Regions from separate parts of the Brevibacillus sp. YAE8 genome, predicted to be linked through region 1. Evidence: riboswitches for the same ligand, from Rfam matches in the RefSeq annotation. Region 1 holds a riboswitch; each other region holds the start of a gene.
The links. A riboswitch is a leader RNA that binds a small molecule or an ion and turns the genes downstream of it on or off. The one in region 1 is predicted to bind lysine.
Positions count from the first base shown of each region.

Region 2: linked by a shared signal. The riboswitch ahead of AC27IT_RS04055 (aspartate kinase) and the one ahead of AC27IT_RS09155 (amino acid permease) in region 1 are both predicted to bind lysine.
Region 3: linked by a shared signal. The riboswitch ahead of dapD (2,3,4,5-tetrahydropyridine-2,6-dicarboxylate N-acetyltransferase) and the one ahead of AC27IT_RS09155 (amino acid permease) in region 1 are both predicted to bind lysine.

Region 1 covers NZ_BAAIYG010000004.1:267,444-278,000, forward strand. The annotation lists gene AC27IT_RS09135 (alpha/beta fold hydrolase) at 1-433, opposite strand, end outside; partial or broken gene AC27IT_RS09140 (inositol monophosphatase family protein) at 702-1,205, shown strand; gene AC27IT_RS09145 (CGNR zinc finger domain-containing protein) at 1,245-1,802, opposite strand; gene AC27IT_RS09150 (DinB family protein) at 1,970-2,464, shown strand; lysine riboswitch at 2,580-2,766, shown strand; gene AC27IT_RS09155 (amino acid permease) at 2,880-4,322, shown strand; gene AC27IT_RS09160 (TolC family protein) at 4,378-5,568, shown strand; gene cidR (cidABC operon transcriptional activator CidR) at 5,734-6,645, opposite strand; gene AC27IT_RS09170 (CidA/LrgA family protein) at 6,759-7,130, shown strand; gene AC27IT_RS09175 (LrgB family protein) at 7,127-7,795, shown strand; gene AC27IT_RS09180 (sulfite exporter TauE/SafE family protein) at 7,880-8,659, opposite strand; gene AC27IT_RS09185 (MBL fold metallo-hydrolase) at 8,656-10,068, opposite strand; gene AC27IT_RS09190 (DUF1641 domain-containing protein) at 10,089-10,424, opposite strand; partial or broken gene AC27IT_RS09195 (PAS domain S-box protein) at 10,439-10,557, opposite strand, start outside.
Region 2 covers NZ_BAAIYG010000002.1:252,446-263,002, reverse strand. The annotation lists gene trxA (thioredoxin) at 1-36, shown strand, start outside; gene AC27IT_RS04090 (ABC transporter substrate-binding protein) at 294-1,490, shown strand; gene AC27IT_RS04085 (branched-chain amino acid ABC transporter permease) at 1,650-2,516, shown strand; gene AC27IT_RS04080 (branched-chain amino acid ABC transporter permease) at 2,522-3,478, shown strand; gene AC27IT_RS04075 (ABC transporter ATP-binding protein) at 3,480-4,241, shown strand; gene AC27IT_RS04070 (ABC transporter ATP-binding protein) at 4,243-4,956, shown strand; gene AC27IT_RS04065 (DUF2164 domain-containing protein) at 5,089-5,340, shown strand; gene uvrC (excinuclease ABC subunit UvrC) at 5,377-7,158, shown strand; lysine riboswitch at 7,245-7,431, shown strand; gene AC27IT_RS04055 (aspartate kinase) at 7,676-8,917, shown strand; gene AC27IT_RS04050 (DUF2507 domain-containing protein) at 9,045-9,497, opposite strand; gene AC27IT_RS04045 (succinate dehydrogenase cytochrome b558 subunit) at 9,823-10,434, shown strand; gene sdhA (succinate dehydrogenase flavoprotein subunit) at 10,453-10,557, shown strand, end outside.
Region 3 covers NZ_BAAIYG010000005.1:249,484-260,040, reverse strand. The annotation lists gene AC27IT_RS10850 (EcsC family protein) at 1-657, shown strand, start outside; gene AC27IT_RS10845 (GNAT family N-acetyltransferase) at 658-1,203, opposite strand; gene AC27IT_RS10840 (flavodoxin) at 1,306-1,749, opposite strand; lysine riboswitch at 1,905-2,094, shown strand; gene dapD (2,3,4,5-tetrahydropyridine-2,6-dicarboxylate N-acetyltransferase) at 2,212-2,922, shown strand; gene AC27IT_RS10830 (aspartate aminotransferase family protein) at 2,937-4,151, shown strand; gene AC27IT_RS10825 (N-acetyldiaminopimelate deacetylase) at 4,155-5,288, shown strand; gene AC27IT_RS10820 (hypothetical protein) at 5,581-6,177, shown strand; gene AC27IT_RS10815 (DUF4912 domain-containing protein) at 6,291-6,653, shown strand; gene AC27IT_RS10810 (glycoside hydrolase family 73 protein) at 6,804-7,442, opposite strand; gene AC27IT_RS10805 (DUF1885 family protein) at 7,666-8,094, opposite strand; gene AC27IT_RS10800 (MarR family winged helix-turn-helix transcriptional regulator) at 8,273-8,797, shown strand; gene AC27IT_RS10795 (DUF3055 domain-containing protein) at 8,903-9,202, shown strand; gene AC27IT_RS10790 (alpha/beta hydrolase) at 9,340-10,143, shown strand; gene AC27IT_RS10785 (GapA-binding peptide SR1P) at 10,281-10,406, shown strand; gene AC27IT_RS10780 (hypothetical protein) at 10,516-10,557, shown strand, end outside.

The DNA of each region.
Region 1 (10,557 bases):
GCTCGAGCTGGCTGGCTGCGTATCTGGCTGCCATCGCGCCGCCGAGAGAGTGCCCGCCGATGACGAACGACTGCTGCGGATACGCTTTTAACACTTGATTGGCCCGCTCGACGTCGGTGATCGCCAAATTCAGCGGCATCCGCGCGATGAATACCCGATAGCCGGAACCAGCCAGGGCGCGTGCGAGCGGCGCATAACTCTCTGGCGTGACCAGAGCGCCCGGATACAAAATCAAGCCAGGCTCACGCGCTTCCCCACCTTCAAAAGCAATCCAGTCGCCCGTGTCGATCACCGTGATCCCTTCGCCTCCCTGCATCGCGTCTTTTGCCGCCTGATCGGGCTGATACGGCCGCAAATACCAGATCGCTGTACAAGCTCCGGCGAGCAACAGCAAGACCAGCACCCTCCACCATCGTTTCCGTTTCCGACTCATTCCGCCACCTCGCTTCCGTTCCCTTGTTGCTTGCTTCTTATTATGTCTCAATCTTCCTTTCCATGTGCGCCATTTGCCCATTCCCGTCAAAAAGCGTGCACATGTATTGACGGCAACCTGTTTTATTAGTAGTACTTTTACATACCACTAATAAAAATCGTGTCGTTTGCCCTTGGCTGAACAGCTTTCAAACCAATGGGCCAGACCGCTCTTGAACGCGGAACGTGCGCTGTCGCTGCGCCGAAGGACACGATCCAAACAAGAAAGGTTGGGGAACCGTTATGAAGCAAGACGATGTGTTGTACTGCGAAGCTTTGCTGCGAAAAGTCGGCCAGAGACTGTTTGCCGAATTTGCGCAGGAGCCAGCCTGCACGAGCAAGCAAGCGATGAACGAACGTTTTCGCGCCTTAAATCGCAAGCAGAAGAGCTGCTCCGGCACGGCTTGGCGGAGCGCTTTCCCGCGTATCGCTGGTCCGATGCAGAATTTGATGCCTCCCTGCAAAAACAGCCGGAATACTCGACCCCGTACTGGATTTGCAATGCCATCGACGGAGCCGTCCACTTTTTGCAAGGCATGCCGATGTGGGCCGTCTCTCTCTGCCTCGTCCGCGACGGTCAGACGGCCGTTTCCTTTGTGTACGACCCTTGCCGGGATGAGATGTTTACTGCCATTGCAAGACAGGGCGCTTTTTTGAATGGCAGCAAAATTAGTGTCTCGGCCAAAACAGCGCTGTCCGAATCCGTCCTGGGCACGCTGTTTGCGTCCTCGGAACCGATGAATCTCTCCGTCGGCAAGCTTACGGCCGATTCCTTACTTTTTCTCCTTTTGCCGCTCCCGAAAACGGCGCACCTTCATGAGATTGCCGCACATTTTGTCATCGCACCAGCGGCGTACCCGATTGCGGCTTTCATCGTAAAACACCCATCGGCAGTCCTCGTTGTCGCAAATCTTGATGCGCTGCACGTGCTCAGGAAGCAGCAGCGTGGCAAAGGAAGCCGCGATGCGGGCCATCACCAGCTCCCAGCCGCTGGAGGCGCTGACCAGCTCCTGCTCATACCCGCTCTCCTTGCCCGCAGAGATGACGCGAACGTGAAAAGGCGCCTTCGCGAGCGTCTGATTCAGCTCCTCCAGTTCCTCCTGCCGCAACGCTTCCCCGCGCACGACCCGCTCCAGCAGACTGCGCATATATTCGCGCAAACGCAACAGCGCCACTGCACTCGCCTCATCAATAGGCAATGGGGCGTGCAAAGCGTATTCCCGCAAAAGCTGCTCCAGCCATTCCTGCTTCGCCAGCCGATTTTCCCTGCGGCCAGACCCGCGCCAATCGCGCCAATCACTGTTTAAAAAATCAATGCACAGCCAGTTCACTCCACTCTTCCCCCATCTGCTTTTCGTTTCTTTTGCTTCTTGTATGCTCAGCCTGTGTATGGTATTCTCTATCTGTAACCAACATAAAATATTTAGGTGGTTACAAGCTGCTTCTTATTGCCATTATAACGTTTCACCAATCTGTTTGACAGACGAGGAGGAACCACATGAATCGGATGGAACTGCTTGTTCACGAATGGGAATGCACGTATGACAAAGAAGACTGGTTTCCGCCGCTCAAGCACGCCCTGGCCGGCGTAACGGCTGCGCAAGCAAGCTGGCGGCCGGAAGGCGCGGCGGCGAACACGATTTGGGAAAATGTCAGCCACCTGCTTTACTTCAAGGAACGGTTGCTGCACCGTCTGTCCGGCACGGAATTTATCAATACCGCCGAGACGAACGACGACACGTTCCAGCCTTCGGGAGCGCCCGACGACGAAGCAGCCTGGCAGGCCACCGTACAGCGGATGGAAACCGTCCATCGCCAAATTCATGAAAAGCTCGTCGCTCTGTCAGACGAAGCGTTCGACCAGCCGCTTCCGAGCATCCCTGCCGGGCAAAGCGTGATGAGCATTATTTTGCACGACGCTTTTCACACAGGGCAAATCGTGCAGATCCGCAAGTTGCAAGGCTCCTGGCCTGCACGCCGATCCTTTTTGTAGCAAAACCTCTCCATGCCAATATTTTGCAGCGCAACTTTTTTCGTTGATAAATAACCGTCAATCTTATATAGTTGATAAATAAATCAATTTCATACATGTTATCCTCATCATTCACGGTGAGGGTAGAGGTCGCGGCTTTTATGTCATCCTGTACGAGATTCAGAAGAAATCAATGACTCCAGGAAAGGGAAAAGCCGCCGAAGCTCATGGCGTATCTCTGTGCGCATGGGCTGGGGCTGTACCCGAAAGGGACAGAACTGTCACGTTTGCTTGCCGGGCAAACGTGGTGTGCTATCTTCAGTGAAGGCTTGGTGGGGATTGGATCATACCGCCCTGTGCCGTTTTTTGGCTATTGGCGGTTTTTTCTTTTCCGACCGACCTTCTCAAATTTTTAGAAAGGTCGTGCAAGCAGCATATGTCACAGAATCAACTGCAACGTGGTTTGAAAGCCCGCCATCTGACGATGATCGCCATCGGCGGCTCCATCGGGACGGGCCTGTTCCTGGCGAGCGGAGGCTCGATTCACGAGGCTGGACCGGGCGGAGCCTTGGTCGCCTACATCGCCATCAGCATCATGGTTTACTTTTTGATGACCAGCCTGGGGGAAATGGCTGCCTTCATGCCTGTATCCGGCTCGTTTTCTACGTACGCCACCAAATTCGTCGATCCGTCCCTCGGCTTCGCGCTGGGCTGGAATTACTGGTACAACTGGGCGATTACGATTGCCGTCGAGCTATCCGCTGCGGCGCTGATTATGAAATACTGGTTCCCGGATACTCCCGCCATCTTGTGGAGTGCCCTGTTCCTCGTCCTGATGTTTGCTCTGAACTTGTTGTCTGTCAAAGGCTACGGCGAATCCGAATACTGGTTTGCCCTGATTAAAGTCGTGACCGTCATTGTCTTTATCATAATCGGTGTTTTGATGATTTTTGGCATCATGGGCGGCGAAGCAGTCGGCTTCCAAAACTTCACCAAAGGCGACGCGCCATTCAACGGCGGCTTCATGGCCCTCCTTGGGGTATTCATGATTGCCGGGTTCTCCTTCCAGGGAACTGAGCTGGTCGGTGTGGCCGCCGGGGAGAGCGAAGACCCTGCCCGCAACATCCCGAAAGCGATTCGCCAGATTTTTTGGCGCATCTTGCTGTTCTATATTTTCGCGATCCTGATTATCGGGCTGCTCGTTCCGTACGACAATCCGAATCTCATCAGCGGAGACATTACCGATATTGCCATCAGTCCGTTTACGATCGTGTTTGAAAAAGCCGGCTTTGCCTTTGCCGCCTCCGTAATGAACGCAGTCATTCTCACTTCCGTCCTGTCGGCGGGGAACTCCGGCATGTACGCTTCCACCCGTATGCTGTGGGTGCTGGCGAAGGAAGGCAAAGCTCCGAAATGGTTTGCCAAAGTGACACGCAACGGCGTCCCCGTCAATGCCCTCATCATGACGGCTGCCATCGGCGCGCTGGCGTTTTTGTCCTCGCTGTTCGGCGATGGCGAAGTGTACGTGTGGCTGCTGAACGCCTCCGGTATGTCTGGCTTCATCGCCTGGCTCGGCATCGCCGTCAGCCACTATCGCTTCCGCAAAGCTTACTTGGCGCAAGGCCGCGATCTGCGCGATTTGCCGTACCGGGCGAAGCTGTTCCCGTTTGGCCCGATCTTCGCCTTCATCATTTGCTGCATCGTCATCATCGGCCAAAACTACTCCGCGTTCATCGGCGGAGAAATCGACTGGAACGGCGTTTTCGTCTCCTACATCGGACTGCCGCTGTTTTTGATCGTCTGGCTGGTTTACAAATACACGAAAAAAAGCAAGCTGGTACCACTGAACAAAGTCGATCTCAGCATGGACGAAAAATAAAAATAGCGTTGCAACAACTCTCTACAAGATTCCCTCGTCGCAGGGAATCTTTTTTTTGGCGCAAACTATATTTCCTATCACATTTTCATATTTCGTATTGACGAATAACGCATGGAAATATATACTGTTCATGAAATTCGATAATGATAATCGTTATCATTATATTTTCTTACTTTTTATAGGAGGTAGCATAATGAAATCCAGGTTGTCCAAGCACATTTACAGCACCACGCTGGTTGCCGCGCTGTTGGCAGGCAATGCTCATCTCGCTCTGGCGGAAGAACCTCTCGTCGCAGCAGCGGAACAGACCCAAATCGTTCCCTTGTCCCTCGACCATGCCGTAGAGCAGGCACTGAAAAACGACGTTGATCTGGAACTGCTGCGGCTGACGTATGACAACACCCGCTACGAAACCCTCATGACGCTGCGCGATAAGGCCGCCATCAAGAAAGATGACATCAATACTCTGGATGAAGCAAAGAAAAAATACGAAGAAACAGCCAAGGCGCAAAAAACATTGCTCGTAGACGAGGCATCCTATAACGCTTCGAAAATCAGCTTGCAAATGCAAGTACAAAAAGCGTACTTTGAAGCGCGGGCGCTCGAAGAAAAAATCAAGCTGCAAAAGAACAGCATCAGACGCCAAACCTGGGCCCAGGACAGCGCTGCGAAAGAAAAGCTGTCCGAGCTGGAAAACAGCTTCAAGCAAGCATTAACCAAGCTCAATGAATTGCTGAACGAAAAAAGGGACAGACAATGGCTGCTGGAAACCAGCAAACTCTCCTATACCCCGCTGCCAACGCTGGAAGAAACCAAAGCTCTCGCCTACCAAAAACGCCCTGACATGGTCAAAGCGGAAGCAGAGAGAGCGTTTGCCCAGGTAAAAGTGGACTACACCTCCGAGTATGCCGCTATCAGCACATACAAAGGAAGAATCGCACTCAACGAATTGCGCAAAGCTGAGCTGCTGCTGCAAAAGCTCAAGCAAAAAGTCGATCAGGAAGTGAGCGACGCCTACGAAAAAGCGGTCGCAGCAAAAAAAGCGCTAGATGAAAGCACCGCCGCAAAAGACGAAGCATGGAAAACTTATCACGCCACACTCACCGATTATGCGAACAAAAAAGTATCTCTGAACGACCTGATCGAAACAGAAGCTGAATTGTTTGATTCTGAAACAAAAGCAGCCGATTCTCTCTATCAATACAACATCGCTGTCAGCACCTTGAATCAATCGGTTGGCCTTTAATATTTCGCGTTACGAAATATTCGATCTCATTTTTCCTTCCTTTTTCCAAGCTTTACGCCAGCTTTGACAGGCGTCTTTTCAAGGCCAAGCTGCCTTTATATAAATCAAAGAAGCAGTCGTCAGCCTGCAGTCGTTCTGCTGTGGCCGACCGCGCAAAGAAAGGCTTCATCCTCGCGATGAAGCCTTTCTTTCTATAGAAGGCAGCATTTCTTTTGTAAAGCGAATCCACTCGCGGGTGGCGTACGACAAATAGGCGTTTTTGCGCCAGATCATCCCCAGATGCCATTTGATCGTCGGATTGACCAGCGCGAGGCTGTGAAAGCGCCGCGGATCGAGCTCCCGGCAAATCGTCTGCGGCAACAGGGTGATCCCTACGTTGGCCGCCACCATTTCCGAGAGAAAATCCCACTGCGAGCTTTTGTAGATGACCGTCGGGTGGAAGCCTACGCGCACGCACTCGTCAATGATCCGGTTGTGCAAGGAAAAATCTTCGTGAAACAGCAAAAACCGCTCGTTTGCCAGTTCGGCCAGCGACACCTCCTGCCGCCCGGCCAGCGCATGCGTAGGGTGGACGACTACGCGAATCTGTTCGTTGACAAAAGAGTACGACTCAAACAGCTCCTCACTCGTCGGCAGCAAAACAACGCCGCTGTCCAGCATCCCTGACGCCACGTCCGCCTCGACTTTTTTGGAGCCGACCTCCAGCAGCTCCAGCACGATCCCCGGATACTGCTCGCAAAACTTCCCGATCACTTGCGGAAAAAAGCTCGCCCCTACCATCGGCGGCAGCCCGATGCGGATTCTCCCCCGCTTCAGCTCCATCAAATCGTCGAGATGCAGCTTCATGTTTTCAAACGACTTCACCATCACCTCTGCCTGGGAAAACAAGACCCAGCCCGCGTCGGTCAACGTAATCCGCTTGCCGACCCGCTCAAACAGCTCGACGCCGATTTCTTCTTCCAGGTTCCGCACCATCTTGCTGATCGTCGGCTGGGTAATGTACAGCGCCTCTGCCGCCTTGGTGAAGCTGCTGTGGCGGGCTACCTCCAAAAAATATTGCAAATGGCGAATGTCCATCCCGCTGCTCCCTCCGCTTCATCTATAGATATGATGAATGATACTCATTCCATATATGCATTTTACCTATGAAAAGAGGTGATGTACACTTTTCACAAAGGGAGAGGACCAACATGAAAAGACTGCTTATCATCGTGGGGCAAGTGGCGTTTTTCATCATCGTGTCCGCGTTGATGAACCTGCTCGTCTCCGTCCTTGGCTGGAAAATCCCCGGCAGCATTTTGGGGATGTTTGTCGTGTTTTTGCTGCTCCAGGCAAAAGTGCTGCGTCTGGAGTGGATCGAATCGGGCGCGGCCTGGCTTATGGCCGAGCTGCTACTGTTTTTCATTCCGCCGTCTGTCGGCATCGTCTCGTATCAAAGCTTGATGCTGCATGAAGGGCTGCAAATTGTCCTGATTATCGTCATCGGCACGGCGTTTGTCATGGCGTGCAGCGGCTTGATCGCCCAAAGCATTTCCAAGCGAAAGGAGCATTCGCGCTCATGATGATCGGACTGCTCGGCTTTCTATTCACCATCGCGCTTTACCTGATCGCCAAGCGGCTTTACCGCTACAGACCGATTCTCTTGTTTTCGCCGCTATTGTTTACGCCAATCGTTTTGGTCGTGCTGCTGCTTTGCACTCATCTTTCTTACCGTGATTACAATGAAGGCGGCAAATGGCTGGCGTACATGCTTCAGCCCGCGACCATCGCGTTTGCCGTGCCGCTGTACAAACACTACTCTTTATTGAAGAAACACGCTGCGCAAATCATGATTAGCGTAGTGTCCGGCTCAGCGGTGGCCGTCGTTTCTTCTGCCGTACTCGCCCTTTTGCTGCACACAGACGAGCAGGTGCTGTACAGCCTTTTGCCGCGCTCAATCACGACGCCGATTGCGATGAACGTCTCGCAAATGATCGGGGGCGTCCCTTCGATCACCGCTGTGCTCGTCCTGATGACCGGACTGCTCGGCTCGATCATCGGGCCGTACATCATCTCCTATTTGCGCATCTCCGACGATATCGCCCGCGGCGTGCTGCTCGGCACGAGCGCACATGGAGCCGGAACGTCCAAGGCGTTTGAGATTAGTCCGATTACAGGGACGGTTTCGAGCATTTCCATGATTTTGGCGGCGCTGGTCACGCAATTGGCGACGACGCTTCTCGTCTAACAGCCCGTTGGCTGCCTGACACCAGATGCAACAGATGATCGTAAACGGACAGGTTCCCCCTTTCGCGGAAAACCTGTCCGTTTTTCACATGATGAGGTCTGTCCAGATTTTGATCGTCGTGCCCAAAATCAGGAGCGCTAAAATCGCCTGAAGGCTTTTCGTGTTCAACCGCTTGCTGACCGCAGTTCCGAGCGGCGCAGCCAACACGCTGGCGATTACCATGATGAGGGAAGGCCAGAACAAGACGTCTCCCGCCATCAGTTTGCCGATCGTCGCGCCGATGGAAGACAGAAAGGTGATCGCAAGCGAAGACGCTATAGTAACTCGCGTAGGAATTTTAAGGACGACAAGCATAATCGGCACGAGAATGAATGCGCCCGCCGCTCCGACAATGCCGGAAGCGGCTCCGACAATCAGCGCGGAGGTTACGGCCGTAGGCTTATGGAACGCGATGTCGGCCATTTCCTTGTCGTCGATCGCTTTTTTGGGCATAAACATCATCAGTACGGCAATCGTCGCCAAAATAGCATAGACGACGTTGATGGCGTCAGCCGAGAGATATTTGCCCCCATATCCGCCGACCAGGCTGCCGACAACGATCGCGCTGCCCATGTACAAAACAAGCTGATAATGAATCAGCTTGTCTTTTCGCAAAGCCCAGACCGCGGATAAGGTGGCAAAAAACACTTGCACAGCACTGATTCCGGAAACTTCGTGGGCCGTGTAGGCAGCCAGTCCGAGTGCCGCTGGAATGTAGAGGAGCATCGGGTACTTGATGATCGAGCCGCCGATTCCGACAAGCCCGGAGATGAACGACCCCGCAAAGCCGATCAAAAACAGGGTGAGAGCAAGGCTGAACGTCATACGCTCTCCAATCCGTCTTTTTGCCACTGGACAAAGCCGCCGCTCAAGTTCAGCACCTGCTTGAAGCCGTTTGCCTGCAGGATGCTGGCACCGATGGCAGAGCGCGCCCCGGAGCGGCATTGCACGAGGATCGGCTTGTCTTCTGGTATCTCATCCAGCCTTCCAGGCAATGTTCCCAGCATGATGTGCTGTGCGTTTGGAATGTGTCCTTCCTGCCATTCAGTCAAATTGCGCACGTCCACGACGTGTACTTCTCCGCTTTCTACCTGTTTCGCTGCTTCCAGCGGGGTGATTTCCGCGTACGATTCGAGTTCAAAGACGCCTTCCGGCAAAATCCGGTTCACGTCCATCACTCCTGCTGCATTGTCGATTCCTACGGAGCGAAGCGCCTGCAGCAACTCGTCCAGCTCGCCTGGATTGGTCAAAAAGTACACGGGACGGTTGTAGTCGACGAGCCAGCCTGCCCAGTTGGGAAAGGCTTTGTTAAACGGAATGTTGACCGTTCCCGCTACATGTCCTTGCGCAAACGCCCGGGCAGAACGCGTATCGACGACCTGCTGTCCTTCCGCCAGCCACCGTTTCAGCTTTTCCGCCTCCGTTTCTTCCGTTACCGCAGGCAGGTCGCGCAACAGGGCAGGTCCGACTTTGTTGACGTGCTTCATCACAGCGAAGTATTTCGGCGGCTCCGGCTGACCGTCGAGCAGAGCATGGACAAATTCCTCCTCATCGGTGTACTGCATCGCCCAGTTGAACATCTTTTCGTAGCCGACCGTCGATGAAGGGACCGCCCCTAACGCCTTGCCGCACGCGCTGCCTGCGCCATGGGCCGGCCAGACTTGCAAGTAATCGGGAAGCTGCTTGAACTTCAGCAGAGACTTGAACATCGCTCTCGCTCCCGCATCGGCCGTTCCCGCGACTCCTGCTGCTTTTTCCAGCAAATCAGGGCGGCCAATATCGCCCACAAAGACGAAGTCGCCCGTAAAAATCCCGATCGGACGGTCTGCGTTTCCGCCGCGGTCTGTCAGCAGGAAGGAAATGCTCTCCGGCGTATGGCCGGGGGTGTGCATCACCTGAAAAAACAGGTTGCCGATGGCGAAGCGGTCGCCGTCCCGCAACAATTGATGATTGAGCCCATCGGCATACTGGTATTTCCAGTCCGCATCGCCTTCGTCGGACAGGTACAGCTTCGCTTGATGGGCGACGCCCAACTCGCGGACGCCGGAGACAAAGTCTGCATGAATATGGGTTTCTGTGGCGGCGACGATCGACACGCCTTCCGCTTGCGCGACCTGGAAGTACGGCTGCAGATTGCGGCCCGGATCAATCACGATCGCTTCGCCCGTTTTTTGGCAGCCCACCAGATAAGATGCGTGGGCCAGCTTTTCATCGTAAAAGTAACGCAACAGCATGGAAACATCCTCCCTTTTCTTCAAGATTTCCGATTTTTTTCGGCGAGCACTTCCAACAGCGATTGGGCAAAGCGCAGCGCCTTTTGCACGGCAGGATCTTTCATCAGGCGCAGCAGGGTGAAAACGGAAACCGTTTCGTGCCTGCGCTCCGCTCGCTCTTTTGCTTCGCGGAGGACGGCTACGCCGTTTTCCATCTGGGCAGCGACAGGCGTGATGTACGCTTTCACTCCGTCGAGCAAATACTGCTGAGACTGTTTGTCTTGGCCGACGCTTTCCAGGAAATCAGCGACCTGTTCGATCGCGTTTACATATTTGACCAGCTTCGGCAGCTTCTCCAACAAGGCAAACAAGGCCACAATTGCTTCCTCGTCAACGCGATACAAATTGGCCCACGCCGTCGTGCAGCTCCTGAGCCAGTCGTTTGTGCTCGCTCTCCTGCGCCTCCAACGTTTTTTGCAACACGAGCTTGGAGATTCTGGCCTCTTCTTC
Region 2 (10,557 bases), on a different contig from region 1:
GAAGCTCTCATGGCAACCGTAGGCAAACACCTGTAAACAAGCAAACAGACAGCATGAGAAAGCGGCGAGAACAAGCCGCTTTTCTCATTCCCGAAACGCTGCCGCACCCGTTTTTGGACGAGCATAATTGTAAGCGCATTCAACGTGATGGTACATAATGGTTGCGGCTTCCAACCGAGCGATCGTTTGTCAAAAAATTAAGTTTACTCAGAGAAAATTATTTGCCTTTTTTGAATGCTTTTATTAAACTTCATATATTCAGTCTATTTAGAAAGATTAAGGGAGGCTTTTCGATGAAGGTGAAGGGGTTTCAGTTGTGGCGATCTCTGGCAACGATTTCGTTAGGCGCAGTGTTGATGGCGGGATGTGGAAGCGGGGGAGGAACTTCCAGCACGCCAGCAGCAGGGAACAGCGATTCGCAGCCGGCAGCCAGTGCAGACGGGCAAGAATTTACGGCTAAAATCGGTGTGGTCAGCTTTCTCTCCGGTTCTGGCGCAGCATACGGGGAAGCGCAAAAGGCAGGCTTGGAACTGGCATTGGGCGAGCTGAATGAAGCGAATAAAGGCAAGCTCAAGATCGAGCTTAAGTTCGAGGATTCGGCGGGGGAAAAAGACGGAGCGATCAACGCCGTAAATAAACTGATTAATCAGGATAATGTCGTCGCGATCATCGGGCCGACGCTCTCGGGCGAAATGTTCGCTGCCGGACCAGTCGCGAACGAATCGGAAACGCCGATCTTCGGTATTTCCAACACATCCGAGGGCATCAACGACATCGGCGAATACGTCTTCCGCAACTCGCTGCCTGAATCGATTGCGATTCCGACAGCAATGAAAGCGGCAGTCGAGAAAAACGGCCTGAAAAAAGTGGCGCTCATTTACGCTTCCAACGACGATTTCTCTGTGAATGGCTACAAGGTCATGAAAGCTACGGCTGAAAAAATGGGCCTGGAAATTACCGGGGAAGCGACTTTTGCTAACGGAGACGTCGACTTTTCCGCCCAACTGACCAAGCTGAAACAAGGCAACCCGGACGCGCTGCTCGTATCTGCGCTGTACAAAGAAGGCTCCATGGTTGTGAAAAAAGCGCGCGAGCTCGGCATCACCGGAACGATCCTTGGCGGCAATGGTTTCAATAATCCGAAAGTTTTTGAAATTGCAGGCCCGGCAGCCGAAGGGTTGATTGTGGCGACTCCGTTCAGCCCTGAGAAGCAGGACGAAAAGGTACAAGCCTTTGTCAAGGCGTTCGAAGCCAAATACAACAAGAAGCCTGACCAATTCGCAGCGCAAGCGTACGATTCGCTGTACATCATGTCGCAGTCTCTGCTTGCAGCAGGCAAAGCCGAGCGTGAAGCGTTGCGCGAACAGCTTGCCCAGTTGAAAGACTTTACGGGTGTATCCGGCAAGCTTTCCTTCGATGAGAAGCGCAACCCGATCGGAGACGCAGTAGTCGTTGTCGCGAAAGATGGAAAATTCGTCCCGTTTGAATAGGATGATGCCCGGGGCAACCCGGGCTCTTCTTTCCCATCGGCAATGACGTTTTCTCGCTGGATCAGAAAGGACGAGGCGTGCGCTTTCGCTTGCTGATCCAGCGAGAATAACGGCTGGTTTTCGCGTGGCAGGCAACCATTTTACAGTGAGGTGAGGCAGTTGTTTTGGCAGCAATTAGTCAATGGCTTGACAGTAGGTAGCACTTATTCCTTGATTGCGCTGGGCTACACGCTCATTTTCGGCGTGCTCGGAATCATCAATATGGCTCATGGACAAATTTTCATTTTTGGCTCGCTCGTCGGCCTCGTGCTGATGACAAGCATGAACATGCCGCTTGGCGTCGCGCTGCTCGCGGCAGTGGTCATCTCGGCGGCTCTCGGGCTGGTGCTGGAGTACACAGCGCTGCGGCCGCTGCGCAAGAAAAACGTTCCCCACCTGGCTTCGCTCATCAGTACGATCGGGTTTGCCATTTTGGTGGAGGAAGCGATGCACAAGTTTTTTGGCGCGGACTCGCGGGCGTTCCCGCAATCGTTTGGAAGTCAGCCGCTTGATCTGGGCATCATTCAAATTCGCAGCGTGGATCTTGTCATTTTGGGAATCTCCATCCTTCTCATGTTTGTCCTGCACTTCTGGATTCAAAAGACGAAGATGGGTAAAGCGATCCGGGCGACGGCGGAAAATACGGATACGGCAAACCTTTTGGGCATCAACACCAACATGGTGATCGTCGTCACGGTCATCATCGCCTCTGCTCTCGGCGGTGTGGCGGGCATTTTGATCGGCATGGCGTATTCCGCCCTCATTCCTACGATGGGGATGACGCTCGGGTTCAAGGGGCTGGCGGTGTTGATTCTGGGCGGCGTCGGCAGCATTCCCGGAGCGATGGTGTGCGGCGTTTTGCTCGGAATCATCGAGGTGTTTACCGTCGCCTACGGAGACTCGTCTTATCGCGATGCCGTGGCGTTCGGCCTCATCATCGTGATTTTGTTGCTGAAGCCGGAAGGACTATTTGGACGCAAAGCGTAAAGGAGGTGCAAACATTGGACATTCTCAATCCGTATAACTTACAGGTGTTTACCTTTATTTTGCTGAACAGCATCTTGGCGATCAGCATTTACATCACGCTCTCCACCGGACAGCTCTCGCTGGGGCATGCCGGATTCATGAGCATCGGCGCCTTCACGGCGAGTATTTTGACCAAGCAGGCGGACATGCCGCTGTTTGTTGCCATCCTCATCGGCGGTTTGGCGGCAGGCTTGATCGCTCTGCTCATCGGCGCGCCAACCTTGAAGCTGCACGGCTTGTACCTGGCGATTGCCACTCTCGGCTTTGGCGAGGTCATTCGCGTCATTTTGCTCAATCTGGAGATTACGAACGGGGCGTTGGGGCTGACCGGCCTGCAATCCATCGGCAATTATTTGTACGATTTTGAGAAAGCGATCGGGCTGAAAGCGACGACATTGGGCGTCTCCGTCATGCAAATGAAAGCTTTGTCTACGTGCCTGTTCATGCTGTTGTTGTTCGCTGTCATTCTCTTTTTGACGCTGCGTCTGAACAAGTCCAGGCTCGGCCGGGCGTTCGAAGCGATCAAGGCGGACGAGACAGCGGCGCGGGCGATGGGCCTGCAAGTGGCGTACTACAAAATGCTCGCCTTCGTCATCGGATCGGTGCTCGCCGGCGTGTGCGGCGGCTTGTTCGCGCACATTACGACGACGATTACGCCGGACGATTTCAACTACCACAAAGTCGTGGAAATTCTCTCCTTTGCCGTGATCGGGGGAAGCGAGGTCGTGTGGGGACCATTGTTTGGCGCGCTCGTGCTGACGGCGCTGCCGGAAGTTTTGCGCGGCCTGGCCGAATACAAAATGCTCATGTACGGTCTGATTATGGTCGGCGTGATGGCTTTCCGCCCGCACGGCCTGATCGGTACCGATACTTTCAAAAAATGGTTCAAAAAAGACAAAAGCAAGGCGAAGGGGGGACTGTGAGATGTTGCTGGAATTGGCGAACGTAGGAAAAAGCTTTGGCGGCATCACGGCCCTGCGCGATGTGTCCTTTTCCGTGCGCGAAGGGGAAATCGTCGGCCTGATCGGCCCGAACGGCGCCGGAAAGACGACGATCTTCAATATGGCCACCGGAATTTTTGCGCCGACGACAGGCACCTTTTCCTTTGCCGGACAGACGCTGAACGGGATGCCGCCGAACAAAATCACGGAAATGGGGATTGCCCGCACGTTTCAAAATATTCGCCTCTTTGGTCACATGAGCGCACTCGACAACGTCAAGGTAGGTTGCCATGCGCGGATGAAGGCGGGGTTTTGGGCTTCGCTTTTGCGCACGCCTGGCCAGCGGTCCGAGGAGAAGGCGGTTGCGAAAAAAGCGGAACAATTGCTGGAGTTTGTCGGGCTGTCCGACGTGGCAGACGTCCGCTCGGATACGCTCGCGTACGGGCAGCAGCGCCGTCTGGAAATCGCCAGGGCGCTCGCGACCGAGCCGAAGCTATTGCTTTTGGACGAGCCTGCTGCCGGGATGATCGAGACAGAGACGAAAGCGCTGATGGAACTGGTGCGCAAAATTCGCGATGACGGCACGACCGTCTTGCTGGTCGAGCACGACATGGGGCTGGTCATGAACTTGTGCGAGAAAGTCGTCTGCATCAATTTCGGCGTGAAAATTGCGGACGGAACGCCGGAAGAGGTACAAAACAACCCCGATGTGATCGAGGCATACTTGGGCAAGGAGGAAGAATAGCATGCTGCACGTACAAAACCTTTCGACCTCCTACGGTCAAATCAAGGCGATTCGCGGCATTACGCTGGAAGTGCCGGAAGGAAAGATCGTCTCTCTCATCGGCGCCAACGGAGCAGGCAAAACGACGACGATGCGCACGATCGCCGGCCAACTAAAGCCGGAGGCAGGCAGCATTACGTTTTGCGGGGAGCGCATGGACGGCAAAAAGCCGCACCAGATCGTGAAAAGCGGACTGGCGCTCGTGCCGGAAGGGCGGGCGATCCTCGGCAAAATGACCGTGCTGGAAAACCTCGAAATGGGCGCTTTCCAACGCAACGACACCCAAGGCATCAAGGACGACATGGAAAAAATGATGACCTGGTTTCCGATTTTGAAAGAACGGCTGACCCAGTTGGGCGGTACGATGTCTGGCGGGCAGCAGCAAATGCTGGCGATTGCCAGAGCTTTGATGTCGCGCCCCAAGCTGCTGCTTTTGGACGAGCCGTCCATGGGACTGGCCCCGATTGTGGTGGCAGACATTTTCAAAGTCATCAAGCAGATTAATGCGGAAGGCACGACGGTGCTGATCGTCGAGCAAAACGTCAAGCAGGCACTGAAAATCGCCGATTACGGCTATGTGCTGGAAGCCGGCCAGATTGTTCTCGACGGGGCGGCTGACGCGCTGTTGAACGATGAGCGCGTCAAAGAAGCGTACTTAGGCGGACGCAAGCATTAAAAGCTGGCTGTCAGAGGAAAACTGTCGCTTTCAGATCGAAGCGGCAGTTTTTTTGCTGCCCGATCCGTGGTACTATGGGAGTAGAACGTATATTCTTATCAGAGGAAAACCATGGAAGGAAGCCAGATGCGGATGCCAACCAAACTGACGAGAGAGCAAACGGAATATCTCGTGTTGCAAGTGCAACGGTATTTTCACGCAGAACACGGCGAGGAGCTGGGCAACCTGGAGACGGAAGAGCTGATCGCCTTCTTTTCCAGAGAGCTCGGGCCGTTTTACTATAACCAGGGCGTACAGGACAGCCGCAAGCTGTTGCTGGAGCGGATGAACGCCCTGGAGGATGAGCTGTACGTCCTGGAACAGCCCGTCATGAAAAAACGCTAAAGCGAAAGCCGTTAAAAGGAAAAAGGAGGTGCAGCCATGAACCGTACCTTGAAAGACAAGCTGGCTGTGCTGCCAGAAAAGCCCGGCTGCTACCTGATGAAAAATGCAAACGGGGAAATTATATACGTCGGAAAAGCCAAGGTGCTGAAAAACCGCGTGCGCTCGTACTTCACCGGAAGCCATAACGGGAAGACGCAGCTTCTGGTCAGCGAGATCGCGGACTTTGAGTATATCGTGGTGTCGTCTGCGATCGAGGCGTTATTGCTGGAGTGCAACCTCATCAAAAAGCACGACCCGCGCTATAACGTCATGCTTCGCGACGACAAAACCTACCCGTACATCAAAATTACGAACGAAGCGCAGCCGCGGCTGGAAATTACCCGCAAGGTGCTGAAAGACAAGGCGAAATACTTCGGGCCGTACCCGAATGCAGGCGACGCGTCCGAGGTGAAAAAGCTGCTCGACCGGCTCTATCCTTTGCGCAAATGCCGCAACATGCCCAAGCAGGTATGTTTGTACTACCATTTGGGCCAATGTCTCGCCCCCTGTGTGTACGAGGTTTCGGCTGAAGAAAACCAGCGACTGGTAGATGAGATCAGCCGCTTCCTCGACGGCGGACACGAGCAGATGAAGCAGCAGCTCACGGAAAAAATGCTCCAGGCCGCAGAGGCGATGGAGTTTGAGCGGGCCAAGGAGTTCCGCGATCAGATCAAGAGCATCGAAGCGGTGATGGAGAAGCAGAAAATTACGTTCACCGATACGGTTGACCGCGACATTATCGGCTTTGCCGTGGAAAAAGGCTGGATGTGCATTCAAATTTTTTACATGCGCCAGGGCAAGATGATCGAGCGGCAGACGACCTCCTTCCCTTACTACGGAAACGAGAGCGAGGACTTCATGTCGTACGTCACCCAGTTTTACTACGACAAGCAAAACGCGCTGCCCAAAGAAATTTTGCTGCCGGAGGAAAGCGAGCCGGAGCTGTTGAGTGAATGGCTGGGAGTCAAGGTGTTGACGCCCAAGCGCAGCAAAAAGCGCGAGCTGGTACAGATGGCTTGTGAAAACGCGCGGATCGCCCTGCAGGAAAAGTTCGCCCTGATGTCCAAGGACGACGCGCGGACCGTTCAGGCGGTGCACAACCTGGGGCATGTGCTGGGGATCGGCGTCCCGCACCGGATCGAGGCGTTCGACAACTCCAACATCCAAGGAACCGAGCCTGTGTCGGCGATGATTGTCTTTACGGACGGCCGTCCGGACAAAAAGGAATACCGCAAGTTCAAGATCAAGACAGTCGAAGGGCCGGACGATTACGGCTCCATGCGCGAGGTAATCCGCAGACGGTATTCGCGCTTGCTGAAGGAAAACCAGCCGCTGCCCGATCTGATCGTCATCGACGGGGGCAAAGGGCAGATCAGCGCCGCCATGGACGTGCTGGAAAACGAGCTGGGGCTGTACATCCCGGTCTGCGGCCTGGCCAAAGACGAAAAGCACAAAACCGCGCAGTTGATGTACGGCGATCCGCCGGAGCCGGTGAATCTGAAGCGGGACAGCTACGAGTTTTACTTGCTGCAGCGCATTCAGGACGAGGTGCACCGGTTTGCGATTACGTTTCACCGACAATCCCGGACGAAGACGATGCTCTCCTCCCAGCTCGACGAAATACCGGGCATCGGCGAAAAGCGGCGCAAGCTGTTGTTTACCCATTTTGGCTCGCTGAAAAAAATGCGCGAGGCGACGGTGGAGGATTTCCGGCAGTTGGGGATCGGCGACAAGCTGGCGAAGCAGATTATCGCCCATTTGCGCAAGCTGGAATCGTAACGTTTTTTTCAAAAAGCAATTGAACCGTTCGGATTCCCGTGATATAATGCGTTTCAAACAGAATAGTTAGCCTCACTTCCCTTATGAAGTGAGGTAGAGGCGCGAAAACCAAGAGTACCACCCTGAGATCGGGTATCTGTGAAGGGAGCGGGAAAGGGGAATTCGCCGAAGTGTGGAGGAAAACCCGTAGTTCTCCATGCTGGGTCTGCATTGAACAAGTGCAGGACTGTCATCTGGCTCTTAACCGGCGTCAGATGGAGTGCTATCTCACGGTGTGTCAATGTGAGCGGTGATAGGTGTTGTCCTGTCATGTGCTGCATTGTCCGCGTGTATTGGGAGGGAGGAACCGGTATGTCGAAACAGTAGGCAGCGGCAGGTACTTATTCCTTGTCGGTGCCTTTTTTATAAAGTGACAGGTAAAATTTTCCATAAACGAACAAGCGAAAACAAGCTAATAAAACGAGAGAAAACGATACATTCTACAAACATTGGATATGAGAAAAGGGAGAGAAGCCGCATGGGGTTGATCGTGCAGAAATACGGAGGCACCTCTGTAGGGACTATTGAGCGAATTTTACGAGTTGCGGACCGAATTATCAGCTACAAAGAAGAAGGGCATGACCTGGTAGTCGTCGTGTCTGCGATGGGCAAATCTACCGACGTCCTGGTAGATATGGCCAAACAGATCAGCGCCTACCCTTCCGAGCGTGAAATGGATATGCTGCTGACCACGGGGGAGCAAGTATCGATCGCATTGCTCGCGATGGCCTTGCATTCCAAAGGCTACGATGCCATTTCTTTGACTGGCTGGCAGGCCGGAGTGACGACAGAAGCGATCCACGGCCGGGCGCGGATCAAGCAAATTGATCCACAGCGCATTCAGGCGGAGCTCGGTCGAGGCCGCGTCGTGATTGTGGCAGGGTTCCAAGGTCTTAGCGACGAAGGAGAAATTACAACGCTCGGCCGCGGTGGATCGGATACATCGGCGGTTACGCTGGCAGCCAGCCTGAATGCTGACAAATGCGAGATTTTTACAGACGTTTCTGGCGTTTACACGGCCGACCCACGCATGGTGCCGGCAGCAAGCAAGCTGAATACGATCTCGTATGATGAAATGCTGGAGCTTGCCAATCTCGGCGCAGGCGTCCTGCATCCGCGTTCGGTGGAGGCTGCGAAAAAATACAAGGTACGGCTGGTGGTCCGCTCCAGCTTTACTGCCGAAGAGGGTACGTACGTTGAGGAGGTTGCCAACATGGAAACAGGAAGAGTAGTAAGTGGAGTCGCGCATGACGAAGATATCGCCAAAGTTACGGTTGTCGGGATGCCTGCAAAGGTGGGGACTCTTTCCCGCCTGTTCAATACACTCGCAGACAACCAGGTGAACGTCGACATCATCATTCAAAGCTCCTACGATGCCGCTGTCACGAACATTTCGTTTACGGTCGCGGCAGATGACTTGAAAAAGGCGCTGGATACGCTGGAAAACAACAAAGCGGAGCTGGGCTTCGAAAAAGTCGACTTCGAGCAAAACTTGACCAAAGTGTCCATCGTCGGCTCCGGCATGGTGAACAATCCGGGGGTTGCCGCTGAGATGTTCCGCGTTTTGGCTGAAAAAGAAATTTCTATTAAAATGGTTTCGACGTCGGACATCAAAGTGTCCTGCGTTATTCCTGCTGGCCAAACCGAGCTTGCCGTTCGCAGCCTGCATACGGCATACGGACTTGATGTGGCGGAAACAGCAGTCGTGCACGGCTTATAAGAAGCAAATGCTCCCTCGCCCGCTGGCAGAGGGGGCATCTTTTTGAATGATTCGCGAGTGCGGGTTCCCGCTGCCTTTTGCAATGACAAAAGTATGGCAGTATCCCGCACAAAGGCGAACGGCTTGTTTATTTTTGCGTCCGCACCTTGATAAGAATGCGGGACGAGCTTTCGATCTCCAGTTGTGCGGACGTGTCCTTGCCCTTCCACTGCTCGATGCTGCCGGCGATGATTCCGGCTTCCAGTGACAAGGCGCGGCTGAGCCGCTCGGGCGTTTGGTAGTTGTAGATAGTGTGCGAGAGCTTGTAGACGATCGCGTCTGCCGTTTCTTCCACGAGATCGAGCTGTCCCAGCCCAAGGCGGATAAAAGGGAGAATCGGGCCCGTGGAAGACTGAACCGGAATTTTCCGGCCGATGTCTTTGCCCAGCCAGTACAATATCGGGCTTTCGCTGTCTCCCAATAAGGCGTTCGTCAATGTTTCGCGGAGCAGATGGTAGCCGAGATAGGGCATGTGCATGCGTTCGGCCACCGGAATCGTGTGGGGCGGCAACAGGGCTGCCAACTGATCGGTATCTTTCATCTCGCTTCCCTCCTGTCTGTACTAGATTATGAGAGGGAGGCTTGCTTCATGACCGATTAAGAGAAAAAATAGTGAAACTAAACAAAGTTATTCTATCAATGTATTTAGTCTACTGATTGTCTTGACGCTATGTGTCGACAAGAGTACAATTGGATTTGGTCAAAGTTTTGCCCAACTTTTTTTCGTATTTTGACACATTCCGACAAAGTTAGGCGTGGAGAGAGCTAACGGTTTTTTGGCATGTCTAATGGGTCAGGCAATGGGTTAGGATATGGGAGAAAGGTCCATAAAAGAGCGCTACATACACTGAAAGGGGGACCATTGTATGGCGAAAGGCCATAGCTTTCTCAGTCACAAGCTGCACTCACTTCTTGGTTTGTTTCCGATCGGGCTCTTCCTGCTGTTCCACTTGACAGCCAACTACCAGGCGACCCGTGGAGCCGAAGCTTTCAACCAGACGGTAGGTCTGATTGAAAACGTTCCACTTCTGCTTGTAGTTGAATTTGTCTTCATCTACATCCCGATCCTGTTTCACGCTGTTTACGGTCTCTACATCGCGTTCCAAGCGAAACAAAACGTAGGGAACTTCGGTTACTTCAGAAACCACATGTTTCTGTGGCAACGGGTAACAGGTATCATTACCCTCATTTTCATTGTTTGGCACGTATGGGAAACTCGCATTCAGAAGGCATTGGGTGCACATGTTGACTTCGACATGGTCGCAAACATTTTCAGCAGCCCAGCAATGATCGTATTCTACACAATCGGGATTATCAGCACGGTTTTCCACTTCTCCAACGGACTCTGGTCGTTCCTGGTTCACTGGGGAATTACGGTTGGACCACGTTCCCAACGAATTGCAACATACTTCACTATGGTCGTATTCGTAGTTGTAACCTTCATCGGATTGCGTGCGATGTCGGCTTTCATTCTGTAGGGATAGGGGGACTAAATCATGGCAAAAGGTAAACTTATCATTGTCGGTGGTGGATTGGCCGGCTTGATGGCTACTATCAAAGCTGCAGAAAAAGGCGTTCCCGTTCAGTTGTTCTCCCTGGTT
Region 3 (10,557 bases), on a different contig from region 1:
GACGAGATGGCCGCGTTTCTGGAAACAGGGGGAACGTATCTCGTTCAGGATACGGCGATTTACAGCAAGTTCGCTCCCCGCTTGAAAAGGGATGGCGCGGGCATTCCGCAGACCGCAGAAGTCGCAGGGGCACCGCTCGTCCTCATGGATGAGATTGCCCGCGAGCTGAAAGAATCGCGCGCGACCTTTGCCACGGTACAGGGCGCAACGACAGGCATCGGCGGCATTTTTACGCTAGCGATTGATATTCCGTTGCTGCTCGGCACGTCGCTGAAAGTGCTGCAAGAAATGGCGCTATGCTACGGCTATCGCCCGGAGGACAAGCGGGAGCGGCTATTCGTGGTCAAATGCCTGCAGTTCGCTTCTTCCGATATCGTCGGCAAAAAGGCGATACTGGCTGAGCTGTCGCGCTTTGACGAGCCTGCTGCGCAAAAAGACGTCATGGCACAATTGCAGGGCTGGCGGGAAGTCGTGGTGACGTACACGGAAAATTTTGGCTGGAAAAAGCTGTTTCAGATGGTGCCGATTGCAGGCATCCTGTTCGGGGCGTACTTGAATCGCTCAACCGTCCAGGATGTCGCCGAAGCGGGGCGAATGCTGTACCGCAAGCGGCGAATCCTGGAGCGATTGCGCGTGGAGCAAAACAAAGAGGAATGATTAGCTCCAGTCCTCTGCCGTGATCGCAAATAGGAGGTGATCTTCCCACACGCCGTTGATTTGCAAATAGCGCAAGGACAACCCTTCGTGGCGAAAGCCGTTTTTCTCCAACACGCGGATGGAGGGAGTATTGCGGGGCATGACAGCGGCCTGTACCCGGTGCAGCCCGGCTTCCTGGAAGGCGTACGCGAGCGCAAGCCGTACGGCCGCAGTGGTGTAGCCTTTGCCGTTGCAGGCTTCATCCATGAAGTAGCCGATGGTCGCGTTTTGCCAGGCGCCGCGCACGACGTTTGACAGAGCGACGCGGCCGATCATTTCGTCCGTGTCGCGCAAAAACACGCCAAAGGCGAAGGCGGTCCCTGCTGCAAAGTCTTGCTCCGCTTGCGCAATTTGCGCCTCCTGACCGCTCAGCGTCAGGAAGGCGGCGGAGCGGAGCGGCTCGAACGGTTGCAGGAAGGCATGATTACGCAGCCGAAGCTTCAGAAGCTCGGCTGCGTCATTTGCTTGCAGTGGTCGCAAGTAGACCGTATGCGTATGTAACGTCATGATATCAATCCTCCTTCTTGAGAAAAGATGGATCGACATTGTATCATGACAGCTCTTGCTTGAAAAGGATTTTTTTGGACAACTTCTTTTCCGGCGCTAGTCTTAGCCGAGCAGCTCGGAGAAGGAAACGCCAAACTGTTTGCAAATCTCTACTTCTTTTGCGTTAGGAGACAGCTCGATTTTCAGACCTTCGAGTGGAGTTTCCGCTCCGCGCTCGCTCGCTTTTTTCAGCAAAATATCTACAGCAGCGCCCACATGCTCGTAAGCGGAGTCGCAGGAACCGAAAGCCGCGACTTTTTTGCCGCTCAAATCAATATCGTCCATCTCTTCGTAAAAGTCCAGGCACTCGTCTGGCAGATCGCCGTCGCCCCATGTATAGGCACCGAGCAAAATGGCATCGTAGTCTTCCAGTTCCTTGGCAGTGGCATCCATGACTTCTTTTATCTCCAGGTCTTTTCCGGTGGAACGAATCCCTTCGGCAATTGCTTCAGCAACTTCCTGCGTGTTTCCTGTCATGCTTGCGTACACCATCAAAATGCGGCTCATAAGAAGTAAACCCTCCAAATAAGATAATGAAAATCATTCTCACACAAATAAAATAATGAAAATGATTCTCGTTGTCAACAGTTATTTTTCTTTCCATAAAGCTGTTGCCACAAGTGATTGATTTTGGTAGAGTAAAATGAAATTATAATATTGGAAGTCTAAATAGAGGTGCGCCGAAGATGAGTACATCTTTTCGTAATCTGCCAGGGGGCGGGAAGAGAGGGAAAGGCTAAAGCGCCGAAGCTGTTGCTGTTCCCCTCGGATAGCAGCGGCTGGGGTGATTCGTGAACAATGAGCATCCTGTCACAAAAGGCAATCGCCTGTTTGTGGAGCGCTATTTACGATTTGCTTGGGCAGTATGGAAAGCAATGAGATAGCGAATGCACTCATTGCTTTTTTTAGTCAGGGGAGCGGTTCGCTCTCGTTGACAGGCACGCTTTTTATTAAAAGGAGGATGTACCAGTGAACATGATGGATGCCAATGAAATTATCGCGTTTATTCAAAAAAGCGAGAAGAAAACACCAGTGAAACTATACGTGAAAGGCAATCTGGAGGGCATTGACTTCGGTGCCAGCTCCAAGACGTTCATTACAGGCACGACTGGCGTTGTGTTTGGCGAATGGAAAGAAATCGAGCCGGTTCTGGCTGCGAACGCGGACAAAATCGAAGACTACGTAGTAGAAAGCGACCGCCGCAATTCGGCGATTCCGTTGCTCGACACAAAAGGAATCCAGGCGCGCATCGAGCCAGGCGCGATTATCCGCGACCAGGTGACGATCGGCAACAACGCAGTCATCATGATGGGCGCTACGATCAACATCGGTGCTGTGATTGGCGAAGGCACGATGATCGACATGAACGTCGTCGTCGGCGGCCGCGGAACGATCGGGAAAAACTGCCATATCGGCGCTGGTTCTGTCATCGCAGGCGTCATCGAGCCGCCTTCCGCGCAGCCAGTCGTAGTGGAAGATGACGTCGTAATCGGTGCCAACGCCGTGGTTCTGGAAGGCGTGCGCGTAGGAAAAGGCGCGGTTGTGGCAGCGGGCGCGGTCGTCATTGAAGACGTGCCGCCATACGTTGTGGTGGCTGGTACACCAGCGCGCGTGATTAAACAGATCGACGACAAAACTCGCTCCAAGACGGAGATCAAGCAGGAGCTACGTCAACTGTAGGGGAGAGAGCTCACATGGACTGGCGTACGCTTGATGAACAATACATCGTCTCTTCCTACAAACGCTTGCCGATCGCGATCGAAAAAGGGGAAGGCAACTACCTGTACGACACAGCGGGCAAAAAGTATTTGGATTTGTTTACGGGGCTGGCCGTCAATGTGCTCGGCCACTCCCATCCGCGGATCGTCCAGGCGCTGCGCGAACAGGGCGAGCGCTTCCTGCACATTTCCAACGTATTTTTGAACCAGCCGGCAATCCGGTTGGCCCAGCGGCTGGTGGAGCAGACGATCCCGGGAAAAGTGTTTTTCACAAATTCCGGTGCGGAAGCGACCGAAGCCGCGATCAAAATGATCCACAAATGGACGAAGGCAGAAGGGGCCGGGCGCGAAGGGATTGTCGTGCTCCGCAACAGCTTTCACGGCAGAACATTGGGCGCGGTGCGGCTGACCAGACAGGCCCATGTGTATCAGGATTTTCCGCAGCCGGACTTTCCGGTGTACGAGCTAGACCCTGAAGATGCGGACGGCTTGCGGGCGATTTGCCGCGACGCGAAGCCGGCCGCTGTCCTGATGGAGCCTGTGCTCGGCTCTGGAGGGGTCGTGCCGCTGTCGGAGCCGTTTTTGCGCGAAGTGGCGGCGATTTGCCAGGAGGAAGGCATGCTGTTTGCCATGGACGAAATCCAGACAGGCATGGGACGCACTGGTAAGCTGTTTGCCTACCAGCACGCAGGCGTGACGCCGGATTTGATCTTGTTTGCCAAAGGCGTAGGCGGAGGGCTTCCGCTCGGTGGCGTGATTGCCGGAACGAAGCTGATGAACCAGTTCAAGCCGGGCGACCACGGGACGACCTTTGCGCCGTCGCCGCTTTCGGCGGCTCTCGGCAACGTGGTGCTGGATGAGCTGCTCGATCCTGCTTTTGCGGCAAGCGTGGACGAAGTGATCGCGTACTTGTGGGCGGGCCTCGAATCGCTGCGCGCGCGTCTCCCGGAACAGTTGCAGGCGCTCCGCGGCAAAGGCATGATGGTCGGCATCCCGCTCAGCGCCGCACCGGAAGAGGTCAGCCGTTTGCAGCAGGCATTGCTTGATCGCGGCATTCTCGTGGACGTGACGCAAAAGACAATCGTGCGTCTGCTGCCGCCGCTCACCTTGACCAAAGAAGACGTCGACCTTTTCCTGGACAGCTTTGCAGCGGAACTCGCTGTGCGGCACGGGGCCAAAGGGGAGGCGTAAACGATGGCGACATCGCTGTTTACCCAGATTCGGCGCGACCTGCACCAAATTCCGGAGCCGGGCTTTGCCGAGGTGAAGACGCAAAAGTATTTGCTCGATTACTTGGAGCGTCTCCCGCAGGAGCGCATGCAGATCAAGACGTGGCGCACCGGGATTTTGGTCCGGATCGCGGGGACGAATCCAAAGCGCACGATCGCCTGGCGCACGGACATGGACGGCTTGCCGATTGCAGAAGAGACGTCGTATCCGTTTCGCTCGCTGCACGAAGGCTACATGCACGCGTGCGGACACGACATGCACATGGCTATCGCGCTCGGGCTTGTGACGCATTTTGTGGAGCAGCCGATTGCAGATGACCTGCTGTTCCTGTTTCAGCCCGCAGAAGAGGGCCCAGGCGGCGCTCAGCCGATGATGGAGAGCGAGGAGTTTGCTTCCTGGCGGCCGGATTGCATTTTTGCGCTGCACATCGCGCCGGAGTATCCCGTCGGCTATATTGCCACCAAGCCGGGCATTTTGTTTGCCAACACGTCCGAGCTGTACATTGATTTGGTCGGAAAAGGCGGGCACGCAGCTTTTCCGCACAAAGCAAACGACATGGTGGTCGCAGGCAGCCATCTCATCACACAGCTCCAGACGATTGTGGCACGTAACGTCGACCCGCTCGATTCCGCTGTCGTGACCATCGGCAAGCTTGAGGGCGGCACCAAGCAAAACATCATTGCGGAAAAGGCGCGGCTGGAAGGGACGATTCGCACGTTCTCGACCGAGTCCATGGCGCTTGTCAAAGCGCGGATTGAAGCGCTCGTCAAAGGCATCGAGGCGGGCTTCGACTGTACGGCGTCCATCGACTACGGAGTAGGGTATTGCCAAGTGTACAACGAGGAAAAGCTGACGACGGCCTTTATGGACTGGGTGCGCGAGCAGGGCGAAGACGTGACGCTGATTGCCTGCAAGGAAGCGATGACCGGAGAAGATTTTGGCTACTTCCTGCAGGAGATTCCGGGCTTTTTGTTCTGGCTGGGCGTCCATACTCCGTACGGGCTGCACCATTCCAAAATCGAGCCGAGCGAGGACGCGATCGAAGTCGCGATCCGCTTGGTCTCCCGATATTTTACGTGGCTGTCGGAACAAAATTAGCGCGAGACAGGCAGCAAAAAAAGAGCGGCGAAGCTGGCCGCTCTTTTTTGTATGCGAAAAAAGGTTTGGTGAGAGATTGGGGATGTTTTTTGTCAAGAGTCCTGCGTATTTTCTTTTCGAGATTGTGTATAAGTCTTTCTTCCTGGATGTCCCGCGCCTGTGGATTCTGTGGATACTGTTGAAAAAACTTGTCTTCGGACCACAACTATTTGCTGTCTTCCACGTATAAAATAGGGAGAAGCAATTCCGGAAAATCAAGCGCTGCCGCGCACACATACAGGAGGATTATGACATGAAAAAAGCATGGTTATCGGCCTTGTTGGCGCTGACTGTAGCGGGAGTTGGGAGTACCGCCGCTTTGGGAGAAGGTGCGTTGCGCGTTTTTTTAGGCACGGAAACGATTTCAAGCGATATGCCTGCTTCCAAGGCCGATTCGGTTGAGGCCTTGGTCAACAAGCTTGGCGGGTTTGTTGATTACGATTCGCGCACGGGCAAGCTGCAGGTAGTCAAGCCTAACGTAAACATCATCGTCATTGAAGGAATTCAGCAGACGCGCAATAAAAATATCGTCTTCAGCAACCCGGTCAAAGGCTACAGCGACAAAAACGTACCGCGCACTTTCAACGTATTCGTCGAGGTAGACGAAGCGCCTGTCGCCAAAGACTTGCGGATGCAGCTCGTCCTGATTGGACCGGACGGCAAGGAAGTGAGCAAAGGCAAAGAGTGGAAGTACTCCACGCAAAATGCGAACAGCTTCTACTTCTCCGAGCCGTTTGTATCGACAAAGCTGGAGGCGTATGGAAATTACAAGGTCCAGGTGCAGATGAAGTCCGAGAAGTTTAATTCCTACGTAGTCGTAGGCGAAAACACGTTTACGGTAGGACGATAAATTAAATGCTCCTGATACGTTCCCACTTGGCTAGGTCACATGGTATAATAGACTGAAAAAACCAATATACATGTTGAAAGCAAGTACATGAAAGAAAGGAACGATGGGAGCAAATGGAGACAAATCCCCCGCGATCGTCCACGGATGTAGAAGGCCCGAGTATCCACATCGCCTGGAAAGATGAGCATTCGATTCAGGCGGAGTGGAGTATGACGAAGGAGTTCGAGCAGGAAGTGGAGAAGAAATTTGCGATACCTTTTGCCGAGCTGCCGTTTGTCCTGCGCCTTTTTGACGTGACTGACCGCAAAGAGATCCGCAATGATGGCACAGACCTTTACACTGATTTTGATATCAACCATCGTTCTTCCGAATGGATTTTGTACGGAGTGACGCAAGGATTGGAATATTGCGTAGACCTGGGCATTCGGATGGTGGACGGAAGGTTCTATTCGCTGTCAAGATCTCAAATGATTTGAATCATCGTGCTCATTTGATCTGGCTTCCGGGCGAAAGCTCGCGCGAAGCTCTCTATGATGCAGTACCTGTTTTTTTCATAAGGAAAGAGCCCCGCTTAGCCCAGGTTCGCCTGTGCTGGAACGGGGCTTTTGTTTTCGCATACGATAACGTTATGGTGCTTCGCGCTGTTTGTCGAGCAGGCGCAGGGCGACAGCGAGGACGGCCCATACAGGCATCGGTTCGTCCAGCTTGCTGAGCCACTCTGGCGAGGTGATAAGCCCCTCGCGAAGCGCGCGTTTGCCCAGATCAAGCTTCCAGGGCGGATACGGTGACGGCTCCTCTGGCGCGAACTGATCGTAGGCCGTCAGGTTGTACGTCTGGATCAGGCGGATCAGCTTGTCGGCGTATTGCGGGTCTGTGGCATAGCCGGCTTTTGACAGAGCCTGGGCAGCCTCCTGCGGTGTGGATGCCGTCAGCACTTTTTTGTAGGTAGGCTTGAGCAGAAACTGGGCGTGATCGTCAATCGACTGCTGATAGCTGTAGTACGCTTTGAACGTAGACTGGCGGGACACGGTCTGCCCATTCTCCACCTCCTTGCTTGTGATGGTGACGGAACCGGCCGGGCCTGTGCCTTTGATCCCGAACAAATTGTACGAGGAGCGGCCTGTAACTGGGTCTTGCGGGACTTTTTGCCCCCATCCCGATTCCAGGATGGCTTGCGCAATGGTGATCGAAGGGAAGATATGGTAATTGAGAAAAGTTTGCCTGGCGGAGCCTGCCACCAGCTCGATGAATGCTTTCGGTTCCATGCGGGCACCTCTCTTCATGGTGAGCATGCTGGTTTTTGCCGCTTTTTTGTGTCGCCCCCGATTCGGGACACAAAAAGGGCCATCCGTACCATTCTTATGCCGGAGCCAGCGAAAAAGCCCACTTGCGGAAGAAAGCCGAACGCGGAGGCAGCCAGTAAGCGACAGCGCGCTTTTTGCCAAGCGGCCACAAAAAAACAGCCGACAACATCGGCTGCTTGCGTTCTTATGGTTTGCGCGGCTGAAAGTACTGGATGCGCTTGTTGAACAGATGGAGCTCCGCCTTGTAATCGCGGGCCAAGTAACGACAGTATTCGTTTGCTTTGTTCTTGTCGCCGTGCGTCGCTGATTCGGGCAGGGCAATCTGGATGTAGTGCTTCTCGGTGCCGTTTTCCTCTTTGCTGCCGACCCCTACGACGATGGACTTGTACATGCTCGGGTCTTTTCCTTTCAGGAGGAACCACGAGTCCTTGCCTTCCGGACGTTCTTCTATGGTATATGGAAAAGCGGCCTCTGCGTAGGACCAGCCGAGCTGCTCCCCTGTTTTCGAGGTCATGTCCATATATCGCGTAAACTTGGCTTTTACGTCGTCAATACTTGCGGATTGGGCAGTTGAGCCATTAACGAAATAGATGTAGGCCGATTGAAGTTTCACGATTGCACCCTCCTAGTACCGGGAATATCTGCGTTTAGTGTAGCATTGCTTCCACACTTTGGCAATGAGACAGTTGGGAAAGGAAAACAATTGCGCGTCTTTTCTGAAAAGTGTAAAATATAAATACTATTTATATAGTCGATAAGTGAACGATAAAGGATCATGGAGGAGTAAACCCATGCAGGAGGCCTCGATTAGACACGTATTTGAAGCATTGAACACGATGCGCGCCATTGACGTAGTGAACAAGGAAGACTGGGAGCGAGCAGCGAAGGAAGCCGAACTGGATTCCTCCGTGCAATTAAACATTCTCTGGATCATTTACTGTTATGAGGGGGTGCGCGTCACGCAAATTGCCGACTGGACTTTCTGGCACCCGTCGTCGATCGTCATCCACATCAAAAAGTTGATGGAGAAAGGAATGGTGACGATTGAAAAGTCTGAGCTGGACGGACGCGTCGTACACGTGTACCCGACCCAGCGAGGCAAGGAAGTTCTGGAGGCAAGCCGAAGAAATGTGCCATCTATTTTCAGATTGACGTATGCGCTGGAGAAAATGGAGGAACGATACAGTACAGCAGTAGTCGAACTGTTCTTCGAATGCCTCTCCTTTGTGGCTCAATCGCTGCACGGAGCGGAGAAGGTAAGGTGGATTCAGGAGGGCGAGGAGCGGGTCATGAACCCCACTCATTTGATTAGTTAGGCGAAATGGGTGGCAAAAAAGCGGATTTTCGCGTATAATGTCAAATAATCCGAATATTTTTGAAAATGTTGCCGGAGTGAAAATCAAGACGAGGAGGGATTGCTGATGGAGCACTACGACCACTTATACGACGTTTCGGAAAACGCCAATGTCCGTTTTCTCGGGTTTATCTCCGAAGGAACGAGACACGACTTCGGCATTGTATTCACGCACAAGTTTTATGGAAAGCCGTTGGTGATCTGTATGCAGACGGGGCAATCTACCCTTCTCAGTTCAGATGATGCGGTAAATCCAGGGTACCTGCAAAGGATTTTCCGACTGGACTCGGAAAGTGAAGCCAAGGCACTCGCTGAATTTTTCCAAGAATACTTGCCTCCCATCCCATTTGAAGAAAATCAGTATTAGCGGGCGAGCAGAAGTTTATCTTCTGCTCGTTTTTTACTGGTTCCCGAAGCTGCCAGACAGCCGGCAGCACGGAGCGCCCTGTTTACGAAGCGGGCTGCGACAGCATAAAATCGGGATAGGGAAGAGGAGGGACGTAGATGAGCGTACATAAATGGTCGGCAAGCGAGCCAAAAGGAGCGGTCGTGCTCGTGCACGGCACCGGAGAGCACCATGGCAGATACGAGCATGTCGCGGCGTTTTTGAATCAACAAGGATGGGACGTCTACGCGGAAGACTTGCCTGGCTGGGGACGCTCCCCGGGGATCAGGGGGCATGTTGATTCGTTTGACGATTATGTGCAGCGGGTGCGGGAGTGGACCGTGGCCGCCCTGGAAGACAGCGCAGGCAAACGGCCCGTTTTTTTGCTGGGCCACAGTCTGGGCGGACTGATCGCTACGCGCTTCGTGCAGCGGGAAAAAGCGGCACACGAGCTGGCGGGGCTGGTTTTGACCTCCCCGTGCTTACAGCTAAAGCTGGAGGTGCCCGCCTGGAAGGCGCAGGCAGCGAGACTGCTGGACCGTTTTTGGCCGACGCTTGCGATTGCAAACGGGATTACGCCTGACATGGTTTCACGGGATGAGGCCGTGCAAGCCGCCTACAAAAACGATCCGCTCAATTATCCGAAAGTCAGCGTGCGCTGGTTTTTGGAACTGCACAAAGCGATGCAGGCGGCCTGGGAGGAGCGGGAACGGCTCACGGTGCCTGTGCTGGTGCTGCAGGCGGGCGACGACTCGCTGGTGGATGCAGACGCTGTGGGGCGCTTTACAGAGGGCATCCAGGGGCAGAAGACGTTTCGCCGCTTTCCGGGCTTGCGCCACGAGGTGCTGAACGAGCCGGAACGCGAGGACGTGCTCAGCCACATGGACAGATGGATGAAAGAGATCGCCCAAAACAAAATGTGACATACTAATAGACAAAAGTTGTGTGCAATTACCGTATTGACTCCAAATGGTGTGGCATATTAATATAAAAGCATGTTGAATTGAAGAATATGTGACATCACATTTCATTTGGAATCACAAATGCGGAGGGGACACAGATGGGAACTATCGTATGTCAGACTTGCGGGACCATCATCGAGCATTTTGAAAGCAACTCAGTGAAAACGCTTTATGGAGTATGCCATTGCGAGTGCAGACCGGAGCAAAGACAGGAAAAAGAATAGCGAAAAACCGTGCAGGCCTTTCTACAAAGGCCTGTTTTTTTTGACAACCTTTTCATCTTGGAGGATAATGGAGAAGTGTGAAAATCGTTGCAAAAGGAGGAATTGTTTCATGAAACGTAAGCCCATGCAGGGTTTGCTGGCCGCCGCATTG